Regions from separate parts of the Chryseobacterium piperi genome, predicted to be linked through region 3. Evidence: riboswitches for the same ligand, from Rfam matches in the RefSeq annotation. Region 3 holds a riboswitch; each other region holds the start of a gene.
The links. Region 3 has a riboswitch for cobalamin ahead of prpB (methylisocitrate lyase). Riboswitches for the same ligand answer to the same signal wherever they lie in the genome.
Positions count from the first base shown of each region.

Region 1: linked by a shared signal. The riboswitch ahead of CJF12_RS00405 (acyl-CoA thioesterase) and the one ahead of prpB (methylisocitrate lyase) in region 3 are both predicted to bind cobalamin.
Region 2: linked by a shared signal. The riboswitch ahead of CJF12_RS19490 (TonB-dependent receptor plug domain-containing protein) and the one ahead of prpB (methylisocitrate lyase) in region 3 are both predicted to bind cobalamin.

Region 1 is NZ_CP023049.2:78,485-88,636, forward strand. It holds gene CJF12_RS00370 (chorismate-binding protein) at 1-627, opposite strand, end outside; gene CJF12_RS00375 (PaaI family thioesterase) at 789-1,217, opposite strand; gene CJF12_RS00380 (1-acyl-sn-glycerol-3-phosphate acyltransferase) at 1,304-1,891, opposite strand; gene CJF12_RS00385 (PspC domain-containing protein) at 2,205-3,923, opposite strand; gene CJF12_RS00390 (PadR family transcriptional regulator) at 3,935-4,264, opposite strand; gene CJF12_RS00395 (HD domain-containing protein) at 4,665-5,255, shown strand; gene CJF12_RS00400 (DUF4932 domain-containing protein) at 5,339-6,715, opposite strand; gene CJF12_RS00405 (acyl-CoA thioesterase) at 6,951-7,334, opposite strand; cobalamin riboswitch at 7,451-7,632, opposite strand; gene CJF12_RS00410 (hypothetical protein) at 7,688-8,485, opposite strand; gene CJF12_RS00415 (endonuclease MutS2) at 8,697-10,152, opposite strand, start outside.
Region 2 is NZ_CP023049.2:4,433,495-4,443,646, reverse strand. It holds gene CJF12_RS19515 (IS1182 family transposase) at 1-409, opposite strand, end outside; gene CJF12_RS19510 (CCC motif membrane protein) at 526-846, opposite strand; gene CJF12_RS19505 (DUF2752 domain-containing protein) at 857-1,147, opposite strand; gene namA (NADPH dehydrogenase NamA) at 1,174-2,226, opposite strand; gene CJF12_RS19495 (cytidine deaminase) at 2,329-2,811, shown strand; cobalamin riboswitch at 3,137-3,313, shown strand; gene CJF12_RS19490 (TonB-dependent receptor plug domain-containing protein) at 3,346-5,193, shown strand; gene CJF12_RS19485 (YncE family protein) at 5,205-6,245, shown strand; gene CJF12_RS19480 (CCA tRNA nucleotidyltransferase) at 6,408-7,826, opposite strand; gene CJF12_RS19475 (L-threonylcarbamoyladenylate synthase) at 7,967-8,515, opposite strand; partial or broken gene tnpA (IS200/IS605 family transposase) at 8,793-9,214, opposite strand; gene CJF12_RS19465 (DinB family protein) at 9,440-9,946, opposite strand; gene CJF12_RS19460 (GNAT family N-acetyltransferase) at 10,056-10,152, opposite strand, start outside.
Region 3 is NZ_CP023049.2:1,929,110-1,939,261, reverse strand. It holds gene CJF12_RS08420 (DEAD/DEAH box helicase) at 1-576, opposite strand, end outside; gene CJF12_RS08415 (RNA recognition motif domain-containing protein) at 782-937, opposite strand; gene CJF12_RS08410 (beta-1,6-N-acetylglucosaminyltransferase) at 1,098-2,120, shown strand; gene CJF12_RS08405 (calcium:proton antiporter) at 2,131-3,231, opposite strand; gene CJF12_RS08400 (acyl-CoA dehydrogenase family protein) at 3,305-4,816, opposite strand; gene CJF12_RS08395 (hypothetical protein) at 5,140-5,652, opposite strand; gene CJF12_RS08390 (aminotransferase-like domain-containing protein) at 5,766-7,208, shown strand; cobalamin riboswitch at 7,448-7,642, shown strand; gene prpB (methylisocitrate lyase) at 8,054-8,962, shown strand; gene prpC (bifunctional 2-methylcitrate synthase/citrate synthase) at 8,949-10,100, shown strand; gene CJF12_RS08375 (bifunctional 2-methylcitrate dehydratase/aconitate hydratase) at 10,148-10,152, shown strand, end outside.

The DNA.
Region 1 (10,152 bases), 1.9 Mb from region 3:
AATATTTCCCGAAATATGCTCACTAGTAGGGGATTCTTCGATTTCATCAGCAGGCGCATATTTTTTTAGAATATCCCGGATGTATTTAGAAACAGGCTTTTGTTCTTCAATTTCTTTTTCAGACCAGCTTTCAGAAACCGGAAGAGTACCCGCTAGGCTCATGGTTTCAAATTCATGAGTGATGGTACTGAATTTTCCTAAAACCTCTGAAAAAGCACCCATCCATGAGTTTCCTTCATGAATGAAAATATACCTGAAAGCATTAGGGTAGGCAGAGCAAAGGTTTTTAAAACTTTCTTTTAAATCAATAGTATTAAATCCTTCAATGATCTTTCTTCTGGAAAGTACCAGTTTGGGAAGTTGATTATTTTTAATAACTGCAATTACTTTGTTGAGTTTTTGGATATACTCATCTTTAGTTTCAGCAATGACAGCATCTGCTTGTTTGGGTAAAGACTGATACGGAATTCTTATTTTTTCAAAATCTTCTGGCTTAACTTCTATAATATCTCCTTTGAAATTCAATTGTTCAGAATTATCGAAAGCGTAAAAAGTGACGGAATTTTTAGATAGGTCTTCGTTGATTGTATACAGTTTTTCGTCAAAAGGAAGTTTGAAATAAATCATGAGTCTGCTATTAAATAGTCTTAGCCTGTTTTCTTACTGCAAAGGTATTATTAGTCTTAATGATGTCAAAATCAAATAAGGCTTTTTTTGTATTAATGTGGGATAAGGACATTAAAAAGGCCCAAAAATTGAGCCTGTATATATTTATTCTGTAAGATAGCTTATCTGTTGATAATATTATTGGTCATGGTAGTATGATTGATCAGTTGTCCTTTTTCATCACGGATTTCAATTTCTGAAACATGCATGGTTTTTCCCTTTCTGATAAATCGAGCCGTTCCTGTTATGATCCCATCTTTTTTGCTTCTTAAATGATTAGAATTGATATTGGTTCCAACCCCATAAAACTTTTCACCATCAATGAAAATATTGGACAGGCTAGACCCTAGGGTTTCGGCTAAAACGCAACTTGCACCACCATGTAAAATGCCAAACGGCTGATGTACTCTTGGCAGGACAGGCATCGTAGCGGTGAGTGTTTCATTAGTCTGATCTATATCAATGAATTTTATTTCAAGTGCTTTGGCTAATGTTTCTTCCCCCCAATTATTCAGGAAGTCTAATAGCTCATCTTTGGTCATATCTTTCATAGATTATACTTTTTTATATGGGTAATAAGTGATAAACAATCTGCAATGTGCATTACTTATTAATCATTAATAATTACTTATTTTTATTAGTCGTTTTCTGTTCCTATAATATTGGGGTTCCAGTTTTCAGGAACTTTTGGTGTAATATCATTCTTAATGTAATAGTTCTGAATTTCTTCCATAATTTCTGTAAAAGGAACAGAAGCAATTCTCTCATACGGAATGGTATATCCTAAATAAATGATGTTTTTTTTAAAATCTCCGGCTGCCAGGACAATAGGTACTTTGGCTGCTAAAGCCATATGGTAAAATCCTTTTCTCCATTTTGGCACCCAGCTTCTGGTTCCTTCAGGAGTAATTACCAGACTGAAATCTTCTTTGGCAAATTGAGAAGCAACGAAATTAACCAGATCATTTTTCTGGCTTCTGTCGATGCCAATTCCACCAAGACCTTTTACAATTCCACCGTACCAGGCTTTGGTATGGGTATCCTTGATGATGATTTTTAATGGCTTTTTTAAAGACCAATAAGAAAAATTACCCAGTATGTATTCCATATTGTGGGTGTGGGGTGCAACGACAAGAATACACCTGTTTAGATTGTTTACATCGCCCTGAAGAACGACTTTCCAACCCATGAGTTTCAACATCAAATTGCCGATTAGTTTTTTCATATATTTTCGTATTAAAACAAAAAAAGTATAACCAAATGAGTTATACTTTACAAATATATTGAAATATTATCGCTCTTAAAATAAACCGCTGATTAAATCTACGATTTTCATTACAATTTCTAATGCTACTTGTACCATGGTTGGGGTGTTTTTAAATGATTTGGTTATGATTTATATAACTATACGAAGGTATAACAAATTTTTAACATAAAGAACTAAATAGAGCAAATTTTTTGGTGTTGCTGAGAGAAGAAGAGTGTGAATTTCAAACGATTGTCTTCCATTCACACCTTCTGCCACTCTCTGCAGTTTGTTATTTAGTTTTTATGGATATTTCTTTTTTTCCATCCTTTATTTGGATGTCAACATTTCCTTTCTTTTCGATACTTGACTTTACTGAATCAAGTACTTTTTTAGATTGAGAGCTTGGAACTTTTTTTCCGTTGATGATGATGCTGTCTTTATCATCAGAGCTGTATTCAAACGTAGAGCCGTTTACTGAAATTTTATTTTTTTCGATTCTGATATTTCCATGATCATCATCTCCATTCTGGTCGTCATCATCGATTCCGTCTCCGTTAAGATCCCCATCAAAATCAATTCCTCCTTTTTTTAAAGGGATAATCACTGCATTTTGAGGGACTACCAGCTCATAATCTACACTATAATCTCTGAAACGGTGTTCATAAGGATATTTGATATAGTTTGGCAGGATCACTTTGTTATTTACGATTTCTACAGGAACGCTCACATTCAGCGGAACATTATAACCTTTGGCTTCTTTTTTAATGATCAGATAAGGAGTTTTTATACCCGCTTTTCTTGTTACCTGAACATGAATCCAGTCTTTTTCAAACACAGATACCTTGTCAGAATAAAGATCGTTGTCGTATCCTGTAAAACTTTGTGGAATAGCTATTTGCTTCAGGTCTACATATAAACTGTCGGAAGGGGTATTAATAGAGACCTCTTCAGTATCTTCTTTATGCCCTTTTAAAAACATTTCTCTTTTGGCCATACTTACTCCGAAATAAGCTCCAAGAGCCATTAGAGTAAGAAATAAAGCGCCTATAACCCAACCTATATTTCTCAATTTAGTTTTTGGAGAGAAGATTTTTATGCTTAATAAACTGAATATAATGGCAGGAATTAATGATCCAATGATAATGATTGCAGATAAGACTTTATACAGTCCGCTGTCATCGAAATAGAATTTCATTTGATTAGCGCCCGGGAAGTTAGAATCCATTCCGAAAAGCCCGAACACAACAAATACTCCAATAATACTGCTTATTGCCATTAAAGCAAGTATTCCGCCAATTACATATTTTAAGATATTCCAGACTCCATTCCCGGCATTGTTGATATAAGGTTTGTTTTCAATGTATATTTCTCCGACTCTCTGTGTAGATTCGTTAGCAAACTGTACCAGTTTGTTAGATTCGTTTTTCAGATTATCGAAGTTCATAGGCTTTCCCTTCATTTTCAAAAAATCGGCTGCTGTTTCTGCTTTGGGAAGTACTATCCAAAGAATGATATAAAGCAAGGCAACTAATGAAGAAGAAATTGCGGCTGTAAATATTCCTAAGATAAATACACCTAACCAGATGGCTCGCATTGCAGTAATATCCATTCCTACATAGTGTGCTAATCCAGCACAAACCCCTGCAATTTTTTGTCTTTCCGGATCACGGAACAATTGCTTTTTATCTGTTTGTTCAGTACCTGAATTATTAGTTTTCTTAGAATTTTTTTCAGAATAATACGCCTCTTCCTGTTCTTCAATCTTTTCAGGAGTACCGATTTGTGCGATTACTCTTTCTACATCTGTATCGTTGATAACTTCACGTTTTCCTAACGAATCCCTGAAAATTTCAACCATTCTTATTTCTATGTCATGCATTACCTCGTCTGCCTCTGAAGCATCTAGTGAGCTTCTCAGTGCATTAAGGTAGTCGCTTAGCTTTATGTATGCGTGTTCCTCTATCGTAAAAGAAAAACCTGCGAGTCCTATTGAGAGTGTCTTGTTCATAGCTTTGTTTTTTAATTTTTTTGAGTGATTTGGTTTACTGAATTGGTTAATTCGTGCCACGTGTTTTGAAGTTCATCTAAAAACAATTTACCTTTTTCTGTAATTTGGTAATATTTTCTTGGTGGTCCTCCGGTTGATTCTTCCCATCTGTAAGAAAGAAACTCACCATTTTTTAATCTTGTTAAAAGAGGGTAGAGTGTGCCTTCTACAACATCCAGTTTTCCTTTTTTCAGTTCATCTATTAGGTCGGAAACATACATTTCGCGATGATTGATAAGACTTAAAATACAGAACTCCAGAATCCCTTTTCGCATTTGCGCCTTGGTATTTTCAGTATTCATCTTAATAAGTTTTTAATTAGTTAGTATTTTAGACTTCAGTTCCTAGCTAGTTGAACCTATTCTAATTTTACATTACAAAGATATGTAATTAAAATGGTATTATGCAATACAAAGTAGTGTTATTTTTAAATGTAATTATTTAAACAACTGTAAATCAATTAAATAAATTTATTTAATTTTTTAATGAAAATGAAATTTTGTTAAAATGAGTAGTGAATGTTTAAAAATTTAATGGCTATTCTTACTTTTGTTATGAATTTTATTCATAATCAGTGAGAGAATTCAGATTAAAAAATACATGTTGAATATTATATAATTTCAGCAAAATTTGAGCTCAAAGAGAAAAATAGATATTGACACATAAAATATCAGATAGATCAATATTACAAATAAGCGTATCATGAAAATACAAAAGGAAATCGATTTTATTTTAGCAGTAGATGCTTTAAAAAATGTACAAAGAAGAAATTTTAATGCAGATGATTCAAGAAGAGAGAATACTGCTGAGCATTCATGGCAGATTATTATTTTAGCTCAGGTGCTCTATCCTTATGCAAAAAACAGAGCTGACATTGATCTCCTAAGAGTTATAAGAATGCTTTCCATTCATGATTTGGTTGAAATAGAAGCAGGAGATACTTTCATATTTGATGAGAAAGCAATGGTAGGAAAATTTGAAAGGGAAAAATTATCTGCTCAGAATATTTTTGGAATTTTGGATGAACCTTTACGTTCAGAATTTTTAAACCTTTGGCTTGAATTTGAAGAAGAGCAAACGCCGGATGCTATTTTTGCCTGTGCTATAGACCGTATTATGCCTTTTATCCTTAATTCGCACACGTCTGGAAAAAGCTGGACTGAAGCAAAGGTAACCGAAAGCCAGATCAGAAACATGTTAGAAAACGCAATAAGCCGTGCTTCCGATGAAATGGGAGAAGCCTTTCAACTTTTATTGAGCAAAAGTTTGGAAACGGAAAAAGTTTTAAAGTAATTCAACTTTTATAAAAGAAAAGACACTGTTCAGCTATTTTGAGCAGTGTCTTTATTTTTAATTTATAGGCAGGCTGAAATTATTTATGATGAAAGTAATAAGTAGTTTCGGGGATTTAGTAAAATACCATTCTTAGAATAAAGTCCTGTTTTACTATTCCATATATGAAAAGATAATCCAAAATCTTTATATGGAGTATCTAATTTGAATTTAACTTCTTTTCCATTTTTGGACCAAACTGGATTTGTAATAGTAATAATGGTTCTGTTATTGGTTTCTTTTCCATCTACTAATTCAAATAATCTCAGTTGAATACTTTTCGTCCTTTTCATGGGTTCTGTGAATTGTATTACTAGATTGTTTTTGTCAACCTTCTCAAGGTTTTTGTTGTTTGCGTTGACAACAGAAGGTTGGGAAATGCTTTTCTCCGTTTTATGAGTCCATTGTAACATTGGGGAATATAATTTTTCCAGGCTCTTATTACTTTTGTAAAGCTCTATCAATTTTTCGGAAAATAAATTTTGGGCTATAAATCCACGTGTGATATTTGTTTTATAATAGATAGTAGAGATACTATCTACTTTTTGTTCCGGAAAATTTTCTCGGATAAATAAATCATATACTGCCCAGGTCATATATTCATTAAAAGAATTAATATCGGAATATCCTGAATTTTTATCCCAGTTATTAAGACTGAAATTTTCCTTTATTTTATTGGAGTATTGATCAGAAATTGGATTTACATAACCATGGTCTATCTCCGAGAAAATAGTATGATTATCAATAATCCTCTGCGCAATATTACCTTTTAAATTTCCAAGTATCAGATCTTGGCCTATATTGGGGAAATCAACCGTTAATAAGCTGTTGATATCTCTATGGCAGTTTTGTCCACCGACCAGAGGAGAAATAGCAATAGCATAGGTTCTGCTGTTGTCGTTGGTAGGTCTTCCCGCAATCTTGTCTAGAAAAGCATAAGATTCGTTGATAAAGTAATAGTCTTTGTAATTGTTGATTAAAGAATTATAAAAACTCTGATGGTCTTTATAAAAAGTCCGATAATTAGATTTTTTTACAAAGTCATTGATTAGCTCAAGATTTTCATCTACTTCTTTAGGGCCAAATGAATTGAAAGGGTAATCTCTTTTCAGTAGTCCTTTTTCATCAAATGAAAAAGCATAAAAATCGGTTCGGAAACCCAGGAACTTTTTCCAGTCTTTTCTGGAATAATTTACTTTTTTTAATAAAGGATGGCCTTTTACAGGAGAAAAATAAGTGATGATTTCATCATAATAGGGAGGTATCTTTTGAACATCATAAGGGTCTGTTTTTCCATATTCGGTTAATGCTAGAATAATATTTCCTAATTCATAACCTTCAGGAAGCTCAATTTTTATGTTCTTTTGTGACCATATAGAAATTGAAAAGAAGAATGAAACAATAAAAATTATTTTTTTCATAGAATATAAATCTGTTGATCGTTTTATTTATTTTAAGGTTAGCAGAAGGAAGTATGAAGAGAATAATTATGCTCTAATTTTTTATATTTCCTTATCTGCTAAAATAAAAAGTAAAATAACTCTAGCAGTATTTAAATAATTATGATAAAACGAGCAATTTTGCTTTAAGAATAGAGAAGCTTATTTTCGAATAAAAAGACATCCGGCGGCCAAAGGCCGCCGGATGCTTCTCTAATTATAGTATTTGTATGGGCTTTTTGAATTCATCAATTGCGACAAAAGTAAAATCACCTACAATGGCTCTTTCCCTTTCATAAGAATACATTTGTTCCGTATAAATTTCTACATTGACTTTCATACTTGTTTTGCCGACATGCGAAACAGTTCCTATCAATTCAACGATAGTTCCTGCAGGAATAGGCTTTTTGAAATCGATTTTGTCACTGCTTACCGTTACTACTCTTTTTCTTGCAAAGCGGGTTGCGGTAATGAATGCCACTTCATCCATCAATTGCATCGCTGTACCTCCAAAGAGGGTATCATAATGATTGGTTGTATTGGGGAAAACCGCTTTAAATATTTTGGTTTCGGATGCCTGAATTCTTTCTTCTGTTGTCATATTTCATTATTAAATTAAAGCGAAATGAAATAGATTGAAACAAACAGAATAATAACAGGAATGGTGAAATCCCTGAAACAATCCATCAGATCAATAAACTTCAAGCCGCGAAAGTTTCTTGTTTAAAGAAATAGGCAGGTCTCCTGACTTGTAACATCTTTATTTCCTTCCCATACACATAGCACAGTGGATTCCTTATAAAGACTTTTAGCTACTTACAGTTGCGCGACAGTTCGTGATTTTCACACGATTCCCTTTTAATCTGTGGTTAAACAGAACCAACTTCTGTGATGAATAAGCATTAAAACTTTTTCAGTGGCAAAAATAAGGATAAAACAGAGAATTATGGTAGATTATTCCGGATTTTTATAAATAATCTGATTGGCAACCCGTCCTTCTTTGATTGTCCAAAGAGTTGTGTATCTGTTTTCGCCGGAACCGTTGATCATGTAAAGAAAAATATTATCGTTGTCAATGGCTGCAACATTGATGTTATTGAAATCCATGGTTGGCTGAAACATGTTTTTAATGGCTTCTCTTACAAAGACAGAGCCTCTTCCCGGCTGTTGTACTCTAATAGATTTAATTTCCGTCATCCCTTCAGGAATTTCATTGCTGATTCCCCAGGGTTTTATTTTGTCTATGGTTAGGAGTTTTCCCTCAGCATCTTTTTCCTGCTTACGATAGCTAGCATTGGAAGGGTAAACATCAATAATTACTTTACTTCTTTGCGCTGTCGGAATTTTAGGATTATTGTTATCCGTGAAAATCATGGATCGCCCGTTCTTAGATTTAGAAGGAGTGTATTGAGGGAGCTGGTCGATAAAAGCTACCCGGTCTTTATTCACCATGCCTTCTTTTTCAAGGGTTTCGTATCGCACAAAAGGTTTTTCCGTTTCTTCTTTGTCCGGATATTTGATCCACAGCCATTCGGTTTCGCCCGGGGCTGGTTTTACATAAAGAAAAACATCGCCTTTACGCATGCGGATCTTACCTACAATTTTTCTGTAATTATCCTTGGCAACACGAACGTTTGCATATCGATCTTCAGCTTTTACCACTCCAAAAGGAATTTTTTGTTGCCCTTGTATAAAAGCCAGAGAAAACAAACTAAAGGCTGATAAATAAAACGCTTTGCTTACGGAACTCATGATGAAAAATTTTAGATTCCTCAAATATATAAATTAAATGCTTTTGAGAAGACAAGTATATAAGCCAAAATCCTTGTTCGTTTAACGATAAAAATTAAAAAAGAGGATATTAATTAATATCCTCTTTTTTATAAATTTTAATTCCGTCTTCTTTCTTATAAAGATTTAGGAATTTTAATCAATCTATATTTTTCCAATACAAAGCGGTAGTTTAGATCCTTTCCAACTCATCTGCGTTGATTGTTGTCTTGAAAGTTCCATAGTTGACAATCACTTTATTTTTAGAGATTTTTTCTATGGTTCCGACACTTGTGCTTCCGGGAATACGAACACGTTGTCCTATTTTCATCCATACTGCACGGTCGATTTTACGCTTTTCCTCTATCTTTTCATTCGTTTCAGCTATCTTTTCAATAACATCTTCTTTCTTCAGCTGTTGCGTGATCTTTCTTTTGACCACCTGTAAGCGCTTGGTTTCATCTTTGTCAGCTCCTAATTTTCTGAATTTTTCCTGCTCTAATAATTTGACGAAATCTTTAACCACATCTTTTCGGGATTTACCTTTGGTATAGCTGTCGATAAAAGTTTCGATCTTATTCCCAAACTGTAGCTTACGGTGTTCTTCTTCATACAGCTTTTGGAAATTGAAAAGTTTTTGCTGGAGCTGCTCATTTAATTTCTGGAAATTGTCACGTTTATCTTCAACGGATTCCTTTCTTTCTGCCAGATCTGTTTTTAGTTTTTCAACTTCAAATTTTTCCTGTTGGAGCTTTACAATTGTTTTGTCAAGATTGACGATATCATGTTCTACTTTTTTCTTTGCAGAATGAATGATGAACCTTGGAATTTTATTCTTTTCTGCAACCTCAAATGTAAAGGAGCTTCCGGCTTGTCCTACTTCCAGTTTATACATTGGCTCAAGAGTTTCCTCATTAAACAACATAGCTGCATTTTCGGCATTAGGAAGCTGTTCTATTACCAGTTTGATATTGGTATAATGGGTTGTAATAATTGCAAAACTCTTTTTATCATAAAAGAATTCCAGAAAACTTTCGGCTAAAGCTCCTCCTAATTCCGGATCAGAACCTGTTCCAAATTCATCGATCAGTAAAAGCGTATTGGCATCCGATTCACGAATGATTCCGCTCATCTTTTTCAATCTGGAAGAATAGGTGGAAAGGTGGTTTTCTATGGACTGATTGTCACCAATATCCGTCATGATTTTTTCAAAGAAAAACATTTCGGATTTGGGATGTACGGGAACCAGTATACCACTCTGAATCATAAGCTGAAGCAGTCCTACAGTCTTTAATGTAATGGACTTTCCTCCTGCATTAGGTCCGGATATACAGATGATTCTGTTATGTTCCGTTAATGACAGGGTTTGTGGGAAAATGGTTTTATTTTCAGCTTTATTTCTCAACCATAATAAAGGATGGAAAGCATCTTTTAGCCTTAATGTTTTATGACGGTTGATTTTTGGCAGGATACCATTTACAAGCTCTCCAAACTTAGCTTTTGCTCTCGTCAGATCCAGATCGAAAATATACATCTGATATCTCCAAAGCTGGGGCTGGAATTCTGCGAGCTCAGCGGTAAGCTTTCTAAGGATTTTATCAATTTCCTTTTTCTCTTCTTCCTGGTTTTCGCGAAGTTTAAAATAATGC
Region 2 (10,152 bases), 2.0 Mb from region 3:
CCAAACCTTCCTTTTCCAAAAGAAGAACAATTTGTGTGAAAATAGCTTTAATCTCACCTTTCAATCGTTCACTACGGAACCTGTTTAAGGTGTTATGATCGGGACGGCTCATTGCAGAGAGCCACATAAAATGGATGTTTTCTTTCAAGGCCTGCTCCATTTTGCGGCTTGAATAGATATTGCTTAAATAGCCATAAATCAAAACTTTCAAAAGCATTTTTGGGTGGTAGCAAGATGTTCCGCCAGGTTTGTAGGTTTTAATTAAGCTTTTGATATCCAAGCCATCAATAATGTTTGAAACAATTTTCACAGGATGTCGCTCATCAATCAACTCCGATAAATTGGGAGGAAAAAGCAGATTTTCTTTGGGGGTGTAATCTTTAAAGACTACTTTTGACGTACTTAACACAATGCAAATTAATCAATTTGCAACTATTAGGAAAGCGAAAGCTTTCCTTTTTGCATAAAAAAGGCTATCTCTTTTGAGACAGCCTCATTTTTTATAGTTATTTGTAATATAGGTTTTTATTTACCCATATTTTTTATCTGCTCAATTTGTTCCATATAGGCATCCCAACCTCCGGTTGAAAGCACATAAACCATATAGATTAAACTTAAAACCCCAATAACAAGACCTATAATACATAATATTCTTCCTGTCTTCAAATTATTATAATCTATATAAAGACTTGGGTCTTTTTGATACAAGGCATTGTCTTTATTATAAAGGTTCATTCCGATTAATCCGCAAATGACACCTACAATTCCGTTACAGCAGCAGCTGCCTAAAATAGCAACGATCCCTAATACTAATACTGTTGTTGCGTTTGGTAATTTCTGATTCATAGTTATTTTGTTAAGTTGTTAAATAAAAGTGTTTGTAAAAATAGGAAACCACCATGATAACTGAATTAAGAATTGCTAAAAAAATGATAACATTTCCATAATTTCTTTTTCTGTCAATAAAATTCAGCCCCACGGTACATAAAAAAAGTAATAAAGTATAAACCGCAGGAAACATATGAAATGCCTCTGAAAATTTTCCTTCAAAAACCAAGACAATAGCCCTTTGGGTTCCACAGCCGAAACATTCTATTCCTAGGAACTTCTTGCTTGGGCAAGGCAACATAAAGTCTTCAATTTTCATTTTTCCTTTTATTTTATTCTCTAAAATTAAGAAGAAATTTTCGCTCGCAGATACTGATGTGGGAAAAAGCAATTTTCTCCCATCTCAAAAGAGCCTTGAACAGCAATATATGGATTTCTTAAAATTTCTCTGGCAATAAATATCAGATCTGCATCCCCTTTTTCTAAAATATCTTCGGCCTGTTCTACTTGAGTAATCAGACCTACAGCTCCGGTTTTTACTACAGCTTCCTTCTTTACCTGTGAGGAGAACGGAACCTGATAACCATCAAACACAGGAATTTTTGCACCGTGGATATTTCCGCCACTGGAAACATCAACCAAATCCACTGCATGATCTTTAAGTATTTTTGCCAGTGCTACACTGTCTTCAATATTCCAGCCATTCTCAGCATATTCGGTTCCTGATATTCTCACAAACAAAGCTACATTTTCATTGAGCTCTTCATTCACCGCATCTACAATCTCGAGTAAAAACCTAATTCTATTTTCAAAGCTTCCCCCATACTCATCTGTCCGTATGTTTGATAGAGGTGACAAAAACTGATGGACTAAATACCCGTGTGCACCATGGATTTCAATGATATCAAAACCTGCCTTTACAGCCCTTTTAGCTGCCTTCTTAAAATTCTGAATCTGTGCTTTAATATCCTCAATCGTCAATACCTGTGGAATCCTTTCCGTAGGATGATAAGGTATAGGGCTCGGAGCAATGGTCTCCCACCCCTCTTCCACCGGAATCTGAATATTATTCCAGGTAGACCCTTTTCTTCCGGCATGGGCCAATTGAATTCCAATTTTACTTTCCGAATTGGAATGAACAAACTTTACTATCTTTTCCAGTTTTTCTGCTTGTTCATCATTCCAGATTCCCATACACTTATTCGTGATTCTGCCACGTGGCTCCACACCTGTTGCTTCAACCATAATTAAACCTGTACCGCCTTGTGACCTGCTTCCATAGTGTACAAAATGAAAATCATTCGCCAGTCCGTTTTCACAGGAATACATACACATAGGGGACATTACCCATCTGTTTTTAAGCTCTACATTTCTGAATTGTATCGGAGTATATAACATCTTGATTTGTTTTATATTTTAATATCAAACGAAGAAATAGAATCTACTTGCTCACGTGGTGAAAAAGAAGTAATTTTATCCCCCCTTTTTAGGCTTCAATATATGAAAAAAGACATACAGATCGGCTATGAATATTTTAAAAATAGTAGCGAACTGAACGATATAGAAAAAAAACTGTTCGAAAAAGCAAAACAGGCTCGTGAAAATGCCTATGCCCCCTATTCTCAGTTTTTGGTTGGCTGTTCTATTTTACTTGAAAACGGAGAAATATTCTCCGGAAATAATCAGGAAAATGCAGCTTTCCCATCAGGACTTTGTGCTGAAAGAACAACCATATTTTGGGTAGCCGCCAACTTTCCGGATCAAAAAATTAAAAAAATCTTTATTGTAGGTGGTCCCAAAGAACGTTCTGAAAAAACACCTCCTATTCCACCTTGTGGAGCATGCAGACAAAGCTTGATGGAATACGAAACAAAACAACATGAAAATATCGATCTTTATTTTTCAAGTATGAATGGAGAGGTAGTGAAAGTACATTCAATTAAGGATTTAATGCCTTTTTATTTTGACGGTACCTTTTTATAATCTGTAAAAAGGTAAAACCGCAAAATCGCCAATTTGTAAATGAGGAGTTCAACAGGTTTTTGTCATTTCGAACAAAGTGAGAAATCTCTTAAATTAAAATTAGAAACTGTTCTTCCTTTATTAAAAGGACGTTCATCTACTCTGTTTAATAAAACCATCCATACGGGTTTTGTCATATATTCTGGCAGGTTACGTAGACACTTATTCTCTATATGTGGAAGTCTTGGATGCTTTCAAAATAATCCTGTATACCAATGTCTTCATTATTTCGCATGAGATTATCTTGTTTAATTTTAACAATAAATTGCTGGTTCTTTTTAAAAACTTATCTTTGCAAAACTTTGGTTTTCAAGCTATTGAAAATAATAGGGAATTGGGTGAAAATCCCAAACTGTCCCCGCAACTGTAAATCGCAATAATTATTTCTATAACAAACCACTGTGAAAACGGGAAGGTATAGAAAAGTGAAAGTCAGGAGACCTGCCAAAATGATAACTCAAAAATATATTGCTTTCGGAGGAAAAGTAAAATAGTATGAAAAAAACTTTAATACTACTTTTATCGTCATCTGCTTATCTTCTTTGTTTAGGACAAGAGAAAGCAATTGATACCGTTTATATTTTTGACAACCAAATGAATCGGGTAAAACTGTTTCATAAGGTCAATACACTTACTCCAAGTGATATTCAAAAGAACTCTTCCAACTTATCTGAAGTATTACGCTTTCAGTCTTCCGTTTATATTAAAGAAAATGGGCGTGGAATGGTCTCTTCTCCCTCATTTAGGGGGACGAGTGCACAGCAGACCGCTTTTGTCTGGAACGGAATTAATATCAATTCTAATTTTTTAGGACAGGGTGATATTAATAATATGCCTTTATTCGGATATGACCAGATGGAAGTAAAAGCCGGTGGTGGAAGTGTTATCTATGGAAGTGGTGCGATTGGCGGAAGCATCCATTTAAATAATGATTTAAGTTTTAATAAAGGCCTTAAGGCCTCTCTATATTCTGAAGTAGCCTCTTTTAGTACCTTTATTAATTTTGCACAAGCGGCATACAGTAATGATAAGTTCAGCTTCAAAGTTTCAGGAAACCATATCAATAGTCAAAATGATTATGAGGTTGAAGAAAAGAACTACCTGAACAGAAACGGCAGATATTATAACACTACTTTTAATCTTGGCGCTTCTTATAAAATAGCTCAACATCAGACAATTTCATGGCAAAGTCAGTTTTTTGATTCGTCACAAAACTATCCTATTTTTACAGAGAATGGGAATAAAACAAAGTATGAAACACAAAGTATCAGAAGTTTAATTTCCTGGGACATTAATAAAGGGAAGCTATCCAATAGTTTAAAAGCAGCTTATACTGAAGAAAATTTTCAATATTTTGGAATTTATAATACTCCAAAAACAAGTGGATCGACAGGAAAAAACTATATATTCAAAAATGATTTTAATTATTTCATTCTCCCTAAACTTAATCTGAATGTTATTACAGAATTTCAGGTAAATAAAGGAGAAGGATATCAGCCCAGAACCTCAGCAGAAAATACAGAGAGCATTGGAAATGTAAGCAGAAATGTAGGCTCTTTAGCAGGACTTCTTCGCTATTTCCCCACAAAAAATTTACGTTTTGAGGCAGGAGTAAAAAAAGATTTCGTTGAAGATATCAGCTCACCTGTTCTTTATTCATTATCAGGGAAATGGAATCCTTTATCCTGGTATAGCATAGGATTGAACGCATCCAAAAATTTCAGATTTCCTACTTTCAATGACTTATATTGGAATCCTGGAGGAAACCTTAATCTAAGGCCGGAAAAATCTTATCAGATGGATATGGACCATGAATTCAAACTGAACGCTTTTAAACTAACAGTAAGCCCTTATTACATGAGTATAACCGATAATATTGTCTGGCTTCCTACGGCATATGGATATTGGTCTCCGGTTAATATCAACAAAGTTGAATCGTATGGTGTGGAATCACAAATTACTTTCGATAAAAAATTTAATGACCATCATTTGAGATTTAATATTGGATACACCTTTGCTAAATCTATCAATAAAGAAACCAAAAAGCAAATGATGTATGTCCCTCTTCATAAAGTTTTTGGAAATTTTGATTATCAATATACCTTCTTAAAATTCTACGTTCAGGGAATGTTTAACGGAATTACATATACCACAACAGATGAAAAAAGAGAAGATGCATTGGATCCGTATTTTGTTTTAAATACAGGAGTTTCAGCAACACTTCTCAAAAAATACACTTTAGGATTTAAAGTCAATAATTTAACCAATACTGTTTACGAGACTGTATCGTTTTATCCGATGCCTAAACGCAACTACAGTATTTCTGCCACTATAAATTTTTAATAAAAAATAACATGAAAATAACTAGACTTTTACAGCTTTTATTTGCCACCGTATTATTATTCAATATTTCGTGTAGTACCGACAGTAGTTTCACTCTTCCCGAAATTACATATGAAAATGGGTTTCTAATTACCAATGAAGGGAATTATGGAAAACCTAATGCCGAGGTAACTTTTGTTTCCAGAGATTTAACTTTTAGCCAAAACAATATTTTTTCTAAAAATAATAATGGAAGCCAGCTAGGAGATGTTCTACAAGCTGCTGCATTCAGTGGAGATAAAGCTTATTTGTTATTAAACAATTCAAATAAAATCCAGGTAGTTAACCGCTATACTTTTAAAAGTGTAGGCGAAATTACCAATCAGATTAATTATCCCCGTTATATTGCTGTTGCTAATAATAATGTTTATGTAACCAATGATCAATACCAAGCAGCAAAATATCTAAGTATCTATAAAACTTCGGATTTATCGTTTGTAAAAAAAATAGCTTTCACAGAGAATGTTGAAAGAATTGTAGAAGCAGGAGGAAATATTTTTATTCAGAATGCAAGCTTTGGTTTTGGAAATAAAATTACATACATCAATACTTCCAGTAATACAGTACAGTCTACAATAACATTACCCAACGGAAATATTAACAGAACAATTTCCTACAACTCAAATGTCTATGTTATTGCTTCAACAACTACAGATTCTTACATCTACCAGATTTCAGGTACAGGAAATATTACCAAAACGACAAAACTAACAGGTATTGCCAATGCTACGAATCTTCAGATTGAAGGCGGAAAATATTTCTTCTCTTCAGCCAATAAAGTATATTCAATGGATATGAATACTACGACAGTTCCTACAGCGCCTATTATTACGGCAGTAGATGGTGGTCAGTTTTATACATTGTATGGATTCAGCGTTGTAGATGGTAAAATTTTCACATCTGACGTTAAAGGCTTTACTGAAGATAGTGAAGTTACTGTTTATAACACTTTAGGAACTAAAATTAAGTCCTTCACAACAGGTAAAGGAACTAATGGCGTTTATTTAAACTAAGAAACATATACTTCGGTATATTATATATTTTTTTTCATCATTTGTGTTTTTTTCCGGGCTGCCCTTTGGGGCAGCCCGGATTTCTTTTTTTAATTGTATTAAAAAAAAGAGACCGGAAAAATTATTCCCGATCTCTCATTGATTTTTTTATTTTTATTCAGCTCAGATTCCTAACCCCAGTTTCTCTGCTTCAGCAATGACAAACTTACGGGCTTCTTCATGGTCATTTAAAATTTCACCTTCTAGGATAGCTTCTTTTACTTTCTCTTTTAAAATTCCAATTTCCCGCCCTGGTTTAAGATTAAACATTCCCATGATTTCTTCCCCAGAGATAGGAGGTTGGAAATTTCTGACATGATCTTTCTCTTCAACCTCTTTTATCTTTACTGCAACGTATTCAAAATTCCTTTTGAATTTCTCCTGCTTTTTAGAGTTTTTTGTCGTAATATCAGCTTTACAAAGCGTAAACAGATCCTCCATATCTTCTCCAGCATCAAACAAAAGTCTTCTTAGCGCAGAATCTGAAGCATCATCCGTAATTAATGCAATCGGACGCGATGAAAGCTTTACCATTTTTTGTACATATTTCAAATCGGGGCCTAACGGCAACTTTAGTCTCTGAAAAAGTGTTTTGGCCATTTTTGAACCTAAAAATTCATGTCCGTGGAATGTCCATCCTGTTCCTTCTACAAATTTTTTGGTTGGTGCTTTTCCTATATCATGAAGCAACGCAGCCCAACGCAACCAAAGCTTATCAGTATGGATTGAAATATTATCGACCACTTCTAAAGTATGGTAAAAGTTATCTTTATGAGTCTGCCCTTCTACCTCTTCTACTCCTTTCAGCTCAATTAATTCAGGAATAATATAGTGTAAAAGTCCTGTTTGTTCCAATAGTCTTAATCCTATAGATGGCTTTTCCGAAAGCATTATCTTATTAAACTCTACCATAATTCTTTCCATGGAAACAATTTTGATTCGTTCAGCTTCCTGATTGATTGCAGATAATGAATTCTCTTCTATGGTAAATTGTAAGGTAGAAGCAAAACGAACCGCTCTCATCATTCTCAAAGGATCATCAGAATAGGTCTGAGCAGGCTCTAATGGTGTTCTCAGTATTTTATTTTCCAGATCTTCAACCCCGTTAAAAGGGTCAATAAGTTCTCCAAAATTATCCTTATTCAAAGAAATAGCCATTGCATTAATCGTAAAGTCTCTCCTCTTCTGATCATCTTCCAAAGTTCCTCCCTCTACTTCAGGCTTTCTGCTGTTTTCAGTATAACTCTCTTTTCTTGCTCCTACAAATTCAAGCTCAAGATCTTTGTATTTAATCATTGCCGTTCCATAAGTTTTAAAAACGGAAACTTTTAATTTAGGATCAATTTCCCGGGCTACACTTTGTGCTAATTCAATCCCACTCTGTTCAGTAACAAAATCAATATCCGTAGACGCTTTTCTCTTCATCAGCAAATCCCGAACATATCCGCCCACAATGTATACTGATTGATTATTTCTTGAGGCCACCTCAGAAATTATTTTGAAAAGTTTTAGATTTTTATTTTGACTAAGATTGATGAACATATTTATTATTTAATGTAAAACCACTAGGAAATCAAATAGTAAAGAAGCCGTTTAAATTTAAATATTACTTAAACAACCCTCATCCTTCTCAATCTCCTAATGGTTAAATGATTTTGCAAAGATAATTAAAATCTTGTTTTTTATTCCCTAAGTACTTTTATTCTGTTATCACTCCATATTTTTATAACGGAAGAACCTGAGTATTTTGAAACTTTTTCACGGTCTTCTTCTACAGCATAATCAACTAAATTAATGATCTCAGAAGAAATATCTGAAAATTTTAATGGGCTTTTATCACCGCTAAAATTAGCCGAAGTAGAAACTAGAGGTTTATTTAATTTTGAGATAAGCTTTTTACAGAAATCGTTTTTTACCAAACGGATTCCAATGCTCCCATCTTCAGCTAACAATTCTTTTGGCAAACCTTTGGGGTTTTCATAAACAATGGTTACAGGTTTCTCACTGAGATCAATAATTTCCCAGGCCATTTCAGGTACATCAACCAAATCCTGGAGCCTTTTTTCTGACTCTACCAGAATGATCATAGATTTGTTCTTTTCCCGCTTCTTAATGTCAAAGATTTTATTGACTGCCTCTATATTAGTTGCATCACAACCTATCCCCCAAATAGTATCTGTAGGATAAAGAATCGTCCCTCCTGATTTTAATATATTGATGATGTTTTCCATTTTAATTTTTTAGATGAATAGAAACATGAAAAAAATTGGTCATTGCCTTTTGATTATGTTTGTCTCTTGCAAAAATAGGAATTTTATTGTAGGTTTTGGCTAAAGCCAATAGGCATTTAACCTTGTGCAGATGGGCTAAAGCCCATCTCTATTGATAGCCATTGAATTGAATGGTATAAAATATGAAAGGGTAAACTAGCTATTCAATAGGAACGGGCTATAGCCCGTTTACTCTTTTAAAATCAAATCAAATTTGGCTTTAGCCAAAACTTAGCCCTTAAAAATTATATTTTTCAATAAATTTCTGATATTCTTCTGTAAAACTTTTTCTCGTGTGATGGCTTTCCTGGTCTTTTATATAATTTCTAACCACATCAATTTTTGATTCTGAAACAGAAACTGCAAAATACTCATCCTGCCATGCAAATTTTCTATGGTTAGCTTATTTCTATTAATCCAATAGGAAGATTCGCCTTTTATTAATTGTACTATTTTCTCAATATTTTGTCCGGAACCTAAAGAAATTAAACAATGGCAGTGATCCGAATAGCCATTAACCATATCCAGATAAATACCTTTTTCAGAGGCATTTTCTTTTATATGCTTCCATACCTTTATTCTTAAGTCTAAACTGTTCAAATAAGGAACTCTATTCTTCGTGGAGAATATGAGATGAATGTAAATATTGATAAATGACATTGTATTTTTATCAAAAATAAAAAATTTTATAATAGGTTTTGGCTAAAGCCCATCTCTATTGATAATATTTGTGTTAGTTGAATAGTACAACATACAAAGGCTACTATTTAAGGATTCAATTCTTTTAAAATCAAATCCAATTTGGCTTTAGCCAAAACCTATAAAAAAACGGGCTAAAAGCCCGTTCTTATATCTGTCTGTATTCTGAAAAAATACAATGATCTATTATTTTAAATTCGGCAAATACCTTTCATCAATAATGTTCAGATGATGATAATTATGCCCTACAATAAGCTTTCCTATTGTTTCAACTGAAATCTCATTTCCATTTGCATTTCCTATAGTGGCTAAAGCAGTTGGATGAAGGCTTTCCAATAACATTTTAGAGGATTTTCTCACAATTTTATACTCCTCAATCAAGGATTGTAAACTCCTTTCATTGGCAAAAGAATTATTGGCATAATCATTTTCATCAAAGCCTGGAAGGTCTTTTTTTTCGCCTCTTGCAACGGCTAAAACCCTGTATTGAAAAACTCTTTCTGTATCTGATAAGTGCAGTAACATTTCTTTCAAGGTCCATTTTCCTTCTGCATAAGCAAAGTGAGATTGTCCTTCTGTTAATTTAGAAAAAACATCTATCGTTTTTTCTCCTGATCTATTGAGTTCTTCCAACCAGTTTTCGGATGGGATAAGATCCAGATATCTTTGGATGTATTTTTGAAAATCTGTCATGTGATGAGTATGCTATTAGTATTAGTAATGGGTAATGGGTAATGGGTAATGGGTAATGAAAATAATCAATCGATATAATTACTTGTCACTTATTACTCATTACTTATGATTATTGTTCTGGGTTGGTCCATTCATAGAAGTTAGCGGAATCATATAATTCAAAACCGCTGGCTGGATATAGCTGATTTCCTATATCGTTACTTTTC
Region 3 (10,152 bases):
TCGCAGATCTTTCGGCATTGTTGATGAAAAGAACAGGGTCTGTCTTTTTTGCGGAATAAGTTTAAGAACCTTTTTTACCTGGTCTATAAAACTTGCATTCGGCATTTTATCAGCTTCATCTAAAATCAGAATTTCGATTTTAGATAGGTTAATATGTCTTTGAGCTACCAGATCCAACAACCTTTCAGGAGTTGCAATCAAAACATCTACTCTTTTTCTCAGAGCAGCAAGCTGGCCTCCTTGTGAAACACCATCGTAAACAGTGAATAAAGATAAAGGAAGGTATTTCGTATATATTTTAAAATTTTCCTCAACTTCAGTAGCTAATGCTCTTGTTGGCGTTAATATCAATGTTCGAATTTCTTTATGCTCCGGAGCGCTCTTCTTTAGTAACTGAAGAACAGGCATTACAAATGCACCTGTTTTTCCGGTTCCTGTCTGTGCGCATCCCATAACATCCCTACCCATCAGAATCTGAGGAATTACATTGCTTTGTATCTCTGTAGGCTTTGAATATCCTGCTTCGGTTACAGCACGTATAATAGGGTTGATTAAATTTAGATTTTTGAAATTCATATAAGGTTGTCGAAAACTTCGACGTTTTTATCAATTGGTTCCGTGTTCGGGAGATTGATATAATTATTTTGTTATTGGGTATTTGGATGAAGAAAGGGTGTGATTCTTACTTTTTTCCATTATTTATTTTGCTTGGTTCATTACAGTGCCGGATTTCTTTCCCTTAGGCTGTTATGAGTTTTGCAATAGCATGTCATGCCGTAGTTTAATTAGGCATTTTTACAAATCCGTCATCTCGGGAGCTTTCGGAATGGTCTTCTTTAATAATTTCTACTGTGAGTAAATCTCCTAAAGGAGTAAAAGAGCTTTCTAATTGTTTTTCTTTCGTTTGAAGGTTAAAATTGCCAATATAAATATTCATTCATGAAATAAATAAGGGTTAAATTTGGCAGCTGAAAAAGCAAAAACTGGAAAGAAAAAAATGGGTATTCTAAACTGTAACAGAAAGCAAAGGCAGAGGCCTGTTTATTTATTATATGCAAATATACAATAAAAATATGGAATAAGGATGATTTAATTGATTGATTTTCAAAAAATTATTTGTAGCTTTATATGTTATTAAGTTGTTTGCAGGTGCGGATGATTTTAATCTCTCTACCATGCAACCCTACCATTCCATTACCCAGACCCAGTCACAACCTTTAAAAAGGCTTTCTTCAGACTCTGTAAAAATAGCCTATTTCATTATGATTCATGATCAGCCGGAAAAATTTATGAAACTATTTCATAAGATATATTCCCGTGATCAGTTTTATCTTATTCACATTGACCGGAAAGCAAAGCCCGAAATTACTGAAGAAATTCAATTGTTTCTAGTACAGTTTCCTAATGCCTATATCCTCGAGAGCATGAATATTATCTCAGGAGGGTTCAGTATGATACAAGCGGAGTTGGATGCCATGGAGTTTTTATTGAATGTGAGTACGGAATGGGATTACTTTATCAATTTAAGTGGTGAAGATTATCCTTTAAAATCCCAAACGATCATCCGTGAGTTTCTTGCTGCCCGCAGGGGAAAAAATTATCTGTTCTATTATGATCAGAAATTCTACAGGCCGGATACGCTTCAAAGGATACAGAATCATTTTACAGAATTGGCTCACCGTATTTCTTCCCTGATTTATAAAAGAGAGTTTATGAAAGGAGTTGTCCCCTATATTGGTGGAAAATGGGTGATATTTACCAGAGATACTTGTGCTTTTTTAAGCAATAATAAAAAAGTGATGGAGTTTGAAGAGTATTATCTCAATACTTTATTGCCGGGAGATTCTTTTTTTCAAACTGTCTTGATGAATACTTCTTTTCATGATATTATTGTGAATGATGATAAAAGAGCAGTACTCGAAAAAAGATATTGTACCAAAGAAGATCCTGAGTTGTTCATAGAATATTTAAAAGCCAATAATCAACTTTTCATCAGAAAGCTGGATGATAAAACCGACGAAAATATTATCCGATATATTGATGATAGTTATGATCTTCCATTAACGGATATTAATGAAGTAGAAAGGGAGCTGAGAGCAGGAGGCTGGCAAAGCAACTGATCCCTTTCTGCTAAGGAGCTATCGTAATGAAAAGATAAAGTAAAAAAATAGCAATAAGTACGAGCCCTTGCATCATATTCGTTTTACCGGTGATCAGGGAAATGGTGATAATAAATAAGGATAGCCCCAAAAGAAGGGTAGATTTAATGTCAATACCTAACGTCATTCTTATTCCGGTAATCACTGATGTAATTGCGATAGCGGGGATACTCAGGCCAATACTGGCTAAAGCAGAGCCGAAAGCAAGGTTCAGTGAAGTCTGAATCTGATTACTTCTGGCAGCTCTGAAAGCAGCCATTCCTTCAGGTAAAAGAACAATCCCTGCAATAATAATACCGACCAGGGACTTCGGAGCTCCGGCCCAAACCACGATATGTTCTACATCTTTTGATAGAAGCTTGGCAAGCAAAACAACAATTCCAAGGCAGAGGATCAAAAATATTCCACTGATATACATTTCTTTTTTTGAGGGCTTTGCAGGGAGGCGTTCTTCTGAAGAAAGAGCATTCATTAATTTATTTTCAGGAGAGATAAAATAGCTGCGATGTCTTACAGTCTGCATCATCGTAAAACCTAAGTAGAGTCCTAGTGAAACAATGGCAACAAATAGCAACTGGAACTTGGTATATTCACCTCCTGAATGGCTGATGGTATAATTAGGAAGGATAAGAACAAACATAATGATGGTGGTAAGGGTAATTAATGCGGTACTGACTCCCTGTAAAGTAAAAGTTTGCTCTCTGTATTTTATAGAACCAACAATAATACAAATACCAATGATTCCTGTGATAATGATCATTACTGCGGCAAAAACGGTATCTCTTGCCAGGGTGATTGTCTCAAGGCCTTTTGCACCAAGCATGATGGAGATAATTAAAGCCACTTCGATGATGGTAATAGCAAATGCCAGAAGCAATGTTCCGAATGGCTCTCCAAGACGGTAAGCAATGACTTCTGAATGATGAACCGCGGCCAGTACACTGCCGATCAGGAAAATAGTCAGAATTACAGAATAGGTGGTACCTGAAAAAAAATGATTCCCGAAATAAGCAATCCATGCTAATAAAGGAATCAAGATCGTCCATACCAATAGGTATATTTTTTTCTTCATTTTATAAAATATATAAAGCTTCCTTTCCACATAAAAGAAGCTTTTGAATGATTAAGATAGCGGAGAAGAATGATTACGAAAAGGTCATCCAATTGCTTTTTTCACTGGTATCTTCCATCATATTAAGGTTTTGATGATGGTGCATCGAGGCAAGAAGGCTTACCATTTCCTGACGTACCACCTGAATAGCATTGTCTGTAAGTTCCTGGCTGAATCCCGAATTATTCAGTTCCAGTAAATCATTAATGATAATGATCCTTGCGATAACTTTTCCAAGATCAATCATTTTTCTTTGAGAAAGAGCTGTATCAACTTTGAAATTGAGTTCTTTAGTATAGAGCTTAGCTCCTTCCTGAGTCAGTTCATTAAGAATGAGGTAGTCACCGAAATGTTCTGTCTTTTTCTTTTTCATATCTTTCAGAATTCCTTCTGAAATTTGAGTATACAGCATTTCATTCGACCCTTCAAAAATCTGAAAAGGACGACTGTCCATAATTCCTCTTCCTCCAATATGGGATGTTCTGTATCCTTTTGCTCCTGAAAGCTGAACATACATTTGAGCGGATTCCTGCATCATATCAGTAACCAAAGCTTTCATGCTATTGGCGTGGATTCCTTTTCCTGAAACATCATTTTCTATTCCACTTACTTTACAGCTTTTGGCGCACATTGCCGAACAAAGTGTAAAAAATGCCTGCATTTTTGCCAGCTGATACTGAACCTGGTCCAGGAAGAAAAGGTTGGAAGTTCCTACAATTCTTTCTTTACAGTGTTGGGTGGCCTCATCCAGCATTCTTTTTAAGAACCCCATACCCATTCCCGGAAACTGGAAACGACTGCGGTGCAGGATATCCAGCATCATTTTTAATCCGGTAGATTCCTGGATCAGTTTATTGGTTTCCGGAACCTTAATGTCAATTTTATTTAATCCATAGGGAATCATGTATAGCCCTGCGTTATCATAATATTCGAGAACTTCTATATTCTGCTCTCTTTGGTGGGTATCAGCAATAAAGAAATCGACGTCTCTCGATAATTTTCCTTCAGCATTTAGATTTCTGGAGGTAATGAGCCAGTAATTGGCCATTCCTGTAAGTCCTTGCCAATGTTTAGTACCTTTTACATGATAACTTTCTCCTACCAACTCATTCTGAGTTTTCATATTCAGGGCATCACTTCCGTATTCGGGTTCAGTAATCATTAGTCCTCCCATTGCTCCATAATCTAAAAAATTCTTGAAAATACCGGCTTTAGCAGATTCATGACCATATTTTGCCAGAGGTTCGAGGAAAAGGGCAATGTTGATCCCGAAAGTTAGGGATAAAGGAAGTGATTCATAAGAAGCTTCGGATAACAACCCCAAACATTCTTTTACTTTTACACCACGACCGCCAAATTCTTTAGGTATAGCTACAGAAAGAGGCTTTAAATTCATGATTTCCTTCCATACATTGGGAGGAAGCCCTCTGGAAAGACTAAGTTGATCTATATTTTCTTTGTCAAAAAGATGATGAAGTGAAGTTTTAAATCGGGTGAGAAATTCCGGATATGTGGTATCGGATAAATCAAATGGAGATCCATTCATAATAATAAGAATTAAACGCTGCACGCCATCTATACAACAATATCATAATGCGAAGCGAATGGCAACAGAACTTAAAAATCAAAATATCGGCAGCTCCACCTATTAAATATTTCTCTAAGGTACAATTAATTAAATTGCTTCATTTGAATTAATTGTGAATTAATGTTTTTTTAACGAATTGGGTGCTATTAAAATCTTAAGATAGATTTTAATCCTATACTATTCTTAATGGTTCGCTTGATTTTATTTAAAATCTATTTTTTTGTATTCTTATTTTAAATGTCCTTATATCATACAAGAGGAATTCGGATTTGTCAAATACTTTATCCTATTTCTAGTTCATAGATGTGACCTGGCAGGGGAAATGTTTTTAACAACGTATTTTGCTTGACAAGAAATCCTTGATCTTTAAAAAACTGAATTCTAGAATCATTTTCAGTGATGATAATCCAGATACTATCTGTAAATGTGATTGCCGATCTGCTTTTCTTCCAAAGGGATAACTGTACCTCAGGGGTATTGTATTCAGGTAGTATAGCAAAGTCTATGATCTCAGTCATTCTTTTTCCTTCAGGAGAGCCGGAATAACCTGAGCCGCTTTTAAAAAGACAATAGCCGACCGGCTCATCATCCACATAAACCATGATCAGCTGAATAGAAAGATCATTGAGAGTGTTGATCATTTTTCTGTATTCTACATGTTCGCTGAGATATTCTTCTATTTTTTCTGAAGAAACATGTTCCTTATATATACTTCTGATATAAGGTCTCATCACAGCAAAAAGCTGGTCAATTCCCTGATCTGATCCTACGGTGAACTTTGATATGATTTCCATTGACTTCTTTTTTATTCAAAGCTATGGATTCTTAATACAAAGTATCGATACAGTTTGGTAAAATACAATCGATACAGTTCTTTTTAGATAGAAGCAGATTCTGTACATTTGTTATGAAAAGACGAACCCATATGCAGACGTACAGATATGAAGTTTTTACTTCTGTTATTGAACACAAGATAAAAAATGGAACACTACTCCCGGGAAGCCGTCTGCCTTCCATCAGGGAAATTAAAAAAGAGTACCGTCTGAGTATGAGCTCTGTTCAGAGTGGTTACGAATATCTTGTGATCAAAGGTTGGGTCAAAAATATTCCACGTTCAGGCTATTTTGTAGCTTCAGACTTAAAGAAGGCTACTACTGCCCAGTCATCACCTCAGAAACAACAGATTAAAGAGGAGACTACATTCAGCAAAAATGTAAAATTAACATCGGTAAGAAATAGACCTAACGAATATGGTTCTTTTAACGCGGCAACTCCAACTGATTTGCTGATTCCGCAAAAGCTTATCTTAAAAAAGATGCAGGAAGTGATCCGGGAGAAGGCTGCTTCACTTCTTCGTTATTATCCGGTAAACGGTTCATTAAAACTAAGAGAACTAATAGCATCCCGTGCTAGGCAATATGGCTGTGCTTTGAATTCCGAAGAATTGATTATCACTGACGGAGCTCTTCAGGCGCTTTATATTGCTTTGGCATCAGTTACCCGCCCCGGAGATACTATTGCTGTTGAAAGTCCATGTGTTTTTTCTATATTGGAGGTAATAGCCAACCTCCAGCTTAAAACGATAGAAATTCCTATACATGAAGAGATCGGTTTTGATACAGCGTATTTTCGTAAAATATGTAATGAAAATGACATTAAAGCATTGGTGGTAACGCCTAATTTTCATAATCCGACCGGTATTCTCATGACAGATGAAATTAAAAAAGAGCTTTTATCTGTTGCTTTGATGTACGAAATACCGATTATTGAAAATGATATTTACGGAGATCTTTATTTTGGTGAAGAAAGGCCTTCCTGCATCCGGAATTTTGATGAATCAGGTTTGGTGATGACTTTTTCTTCGTTTTCCAAAACATTGGCGCCTGGAATACGTCTGGGTTGGCTACACCCGGGTAAATATTATGTGGAAGCAGAAAAGCTGAGATTTTCATTGGGCAGATCCGTAGCTCCAATATATCAGGAGTTATTGATTAAATTGCTGGAAGAAAACAGCTATGAGAAACATTTGCGAGTCTTTCGTAAACAATTGCAGGAACAGGCTACAGCAATAGGAGAGGCTTTGAGCAATTATTTCCCGGATGGATCTCATTTTTATAAGCCGGCAGGAGGATATAGTATTTGGGGAAGATTACCGGAGAGATTGGATATCTATGCTTTTTATCATTATTGCGAAACTCACCGGATTTTATTTACTCCGGGTGAAATATTTGGCTTCGGGAATCAATTCAGTCACTATTTTAGAATCATATTTGCAGATCGCATTAATACCAAAAACGTCCTGTCTCTACAAAAGGCCGGTGAAAAAGCCAGGAAGCTTTTACCGGAATAATTTCGACCGTGATGGATACTTAGCTTTCTATAAAAAATAATAAAAGCAGAGGGAGCTTGCTCCTTGTAGGGAATTTTTTTAGGATTAATATTCTCTGTTTTTTGATGATCTATCCATTTGAATGATTTTTAACAAGCACATTTTTAGGGGATTATATTTGCCTAACATAGGTTAGGGGATTATTATATACGTGTTTGGATAAAATACTTATATTTACGACCAAGGAGTTTAGTTAGACTTCTTTATCAACCGAAATTGGTTACACTTAGCTGGGTATTAAAAGGGAATCGTGTGTAAATCACGAACTGTCGCGCAACTGTAAGTAACACTCAAAAAGGTTTTTATCTATCAAGGTCCACTGTTCGTTTTTGCGAATGGGAAGGACGATAAAAATCGTTACAAGTCAGGAGACCTGCCTATTTCGAATTGACGATGCTTTCGCGATCTGAAGCTTATAGTCAGGTATGATACGTTTTGATGATGCACCAGTATTGATATGGTTGTATGATCATGATGCAGAGATAGTGTTTACCGCATGTATTGCAAAAATACAGGTATATCTATAGTTCTGCCGTATTGCTCCTTTCCATAATTTTCTCTCTTACAAAGTATTGTGAAGTTATCAACTGCTTTTTATAATGATTTATAGACATTAAAAGGGTTGGTGATCATACGGTCACATTATCTGACTATTACTGATTAATTGTCAAAGTGAGGTATTTATCATCAACCATTCATCAAGGTTTATAGGTCGTTGGATTAGTTTAAACAATTTAAAAAAAAACTATTTTTTAAATTGTTGATAGTATGTGAGTTAAAAACATTAAACGAACAATGATATTAAGATGAGTAAAAATGCCAATTTAAAGTCAGCCGGATTACGGTTCCGGGAGGCTATGCAAAAAGAAAATCCTCTTCAGATTGTTGGAGCTATCAATGCTAATCATGCATTATTGGCTCAGCAGGCAGGTTTCAATGCTATTTATCTTTCAGGAGGCGGAGTTGCTGCAGGTTCTTTAGGTGTTCCCGACTTGGGAATTACAACCCTCGAAGATGTATTAATCGATATTCAAAGGATAACCAATGTATGTGAGCTGCCGTTGATGGTAGATGTAGATACAGGTTTTGGTCCTTCGGCATTTAATGTATCCAGAACAGTGAAATCTCTGATTAAGGCGGGTGCGGGTGCCTTACATATTGAAGATCAGGTAGGAGCAAAACGTTGTGGACACAGACCTGGTAAAGAAGTAGTAAGTAAAGAGGAGATGGTTGACCGGCTAAAAGCGGCTGTTGACGCCAGAACTGATGACGATTTTGTGATTGGAGCAAGGACAGATGCATTTGCCAACGAAGGATTGGAACGAACACTTGAACGTGCAGTTGCTTATAAGGAAGCCGGAGCAGATTTCATATTTGCGGAGGCTGTTCCCGATTTAAACTATTATCAAAAATTTGTAGATGCGACCGGGATTCCTGTTTTAGCAAATATTACTGAATTCGGGATGATCAAAATGTATACTGTTGAAGAGCTGAAAAAAGCAGGAGTGGGTTTGGTTCTATATCCGCTTTCTGCTTTTCGTGCTGCTAACAAAGCTGCTCAGAATGTATATCAACATATTCGTAAAGACGGGACACAGGCTAATGTATTGGATACCATGCAGACCCGTGATGAGCTTTATGAGAGTATCAATTACCATGATTATGAACAAAAACTAGATAACCTTTTTAAAAAGAACAAAAATGTCAATGAATAATGAACCTACATTTAAACCTAAAAAGAGCGTAGCACTTTCAGGCGTAGCAGCAGGAAATACTGCACTTTGCAGTGTTGGTAAAAGCGGGAATGACCTGCATTACCGTGGATATAATATTCTGGATCTGGCTGAAAAAGCAGAGTTTGAAGAAGTAGCTTATCTGTTGATCTATGGCCATCTTCCGACACAATCACAGCTCAATACTTATAAAACCAAACTCAAATCGTTAAGAGGCCTGCCTCATTCCGTAAAAAGTATTTTAAAAAATATTCCTGCGGCTGCACATCCAATGGATGTTATGCGTTCAACTGTTTCTGCCATAGGTACGATCCAGCCTGAGAAAGATGATCATAATGTGGCCGGAGCAAGGGATATCGCAGATAAGTTATTAGCCTCATTCAGCTCAGCACTTTTATATTGGTATCATTATACCCATAATGGAAAAGAGATTGAGGTTGAAACAGATGACGATACCATTGGCGGACACTTTTTACATTTATTACATGGTAAAAAACCATCTGATTCCTGGGTGAGAGCAATGCAGATCTCATTGAATCTCTATGCTGAACATGAATTTAATGCTTCTACTTTTACGAGCAGGGTAATTGCCGGAACCGGATCTGATATCTATTCTTCTATAACAGGAGCGATCGGGGCGCTAAGAGGTCCTAAACATGGGGGAGCAAATGAAGTAGCTTTTGATATTCAAAGCCGTTATAATTCTGCTGATGAAGCGGAAGAAGATATCCGCAAAAGAATTGCCAATAAAGAAGTAATCATAGGGTTCGGGCATCCGGTTTATACCATTTCTGATCCAAGAAATGTAGTGATTAAGAAAGTAGCAAAACAGCTTTCTGAAGAAGAAGGGGATATGTTGCTTTTTGATATTGCAGAACGATTGGAGACGATTATGTGGGGAGAGAAAAAGATGTTTCCTAATCTGGACTGGTTCTCAGCAGTGTCATACCATTTGATGGGGGTTCCGACTTTAATGTTTACCCCATTGTTTGTCGTATCCAGAGTAACAGGATGGAGTGCACACATCATCGAACAAAGACAGGATGGAAAAATTATCCGTCCAAGTGCCAATTATACAGGGCCTGAAAATAAAGATTTTGTTCCTATAGGAAGCCGATAATCAATCAATTCAACAGATATATAATAATAAAATTTAAAAATAAAAAGATGTC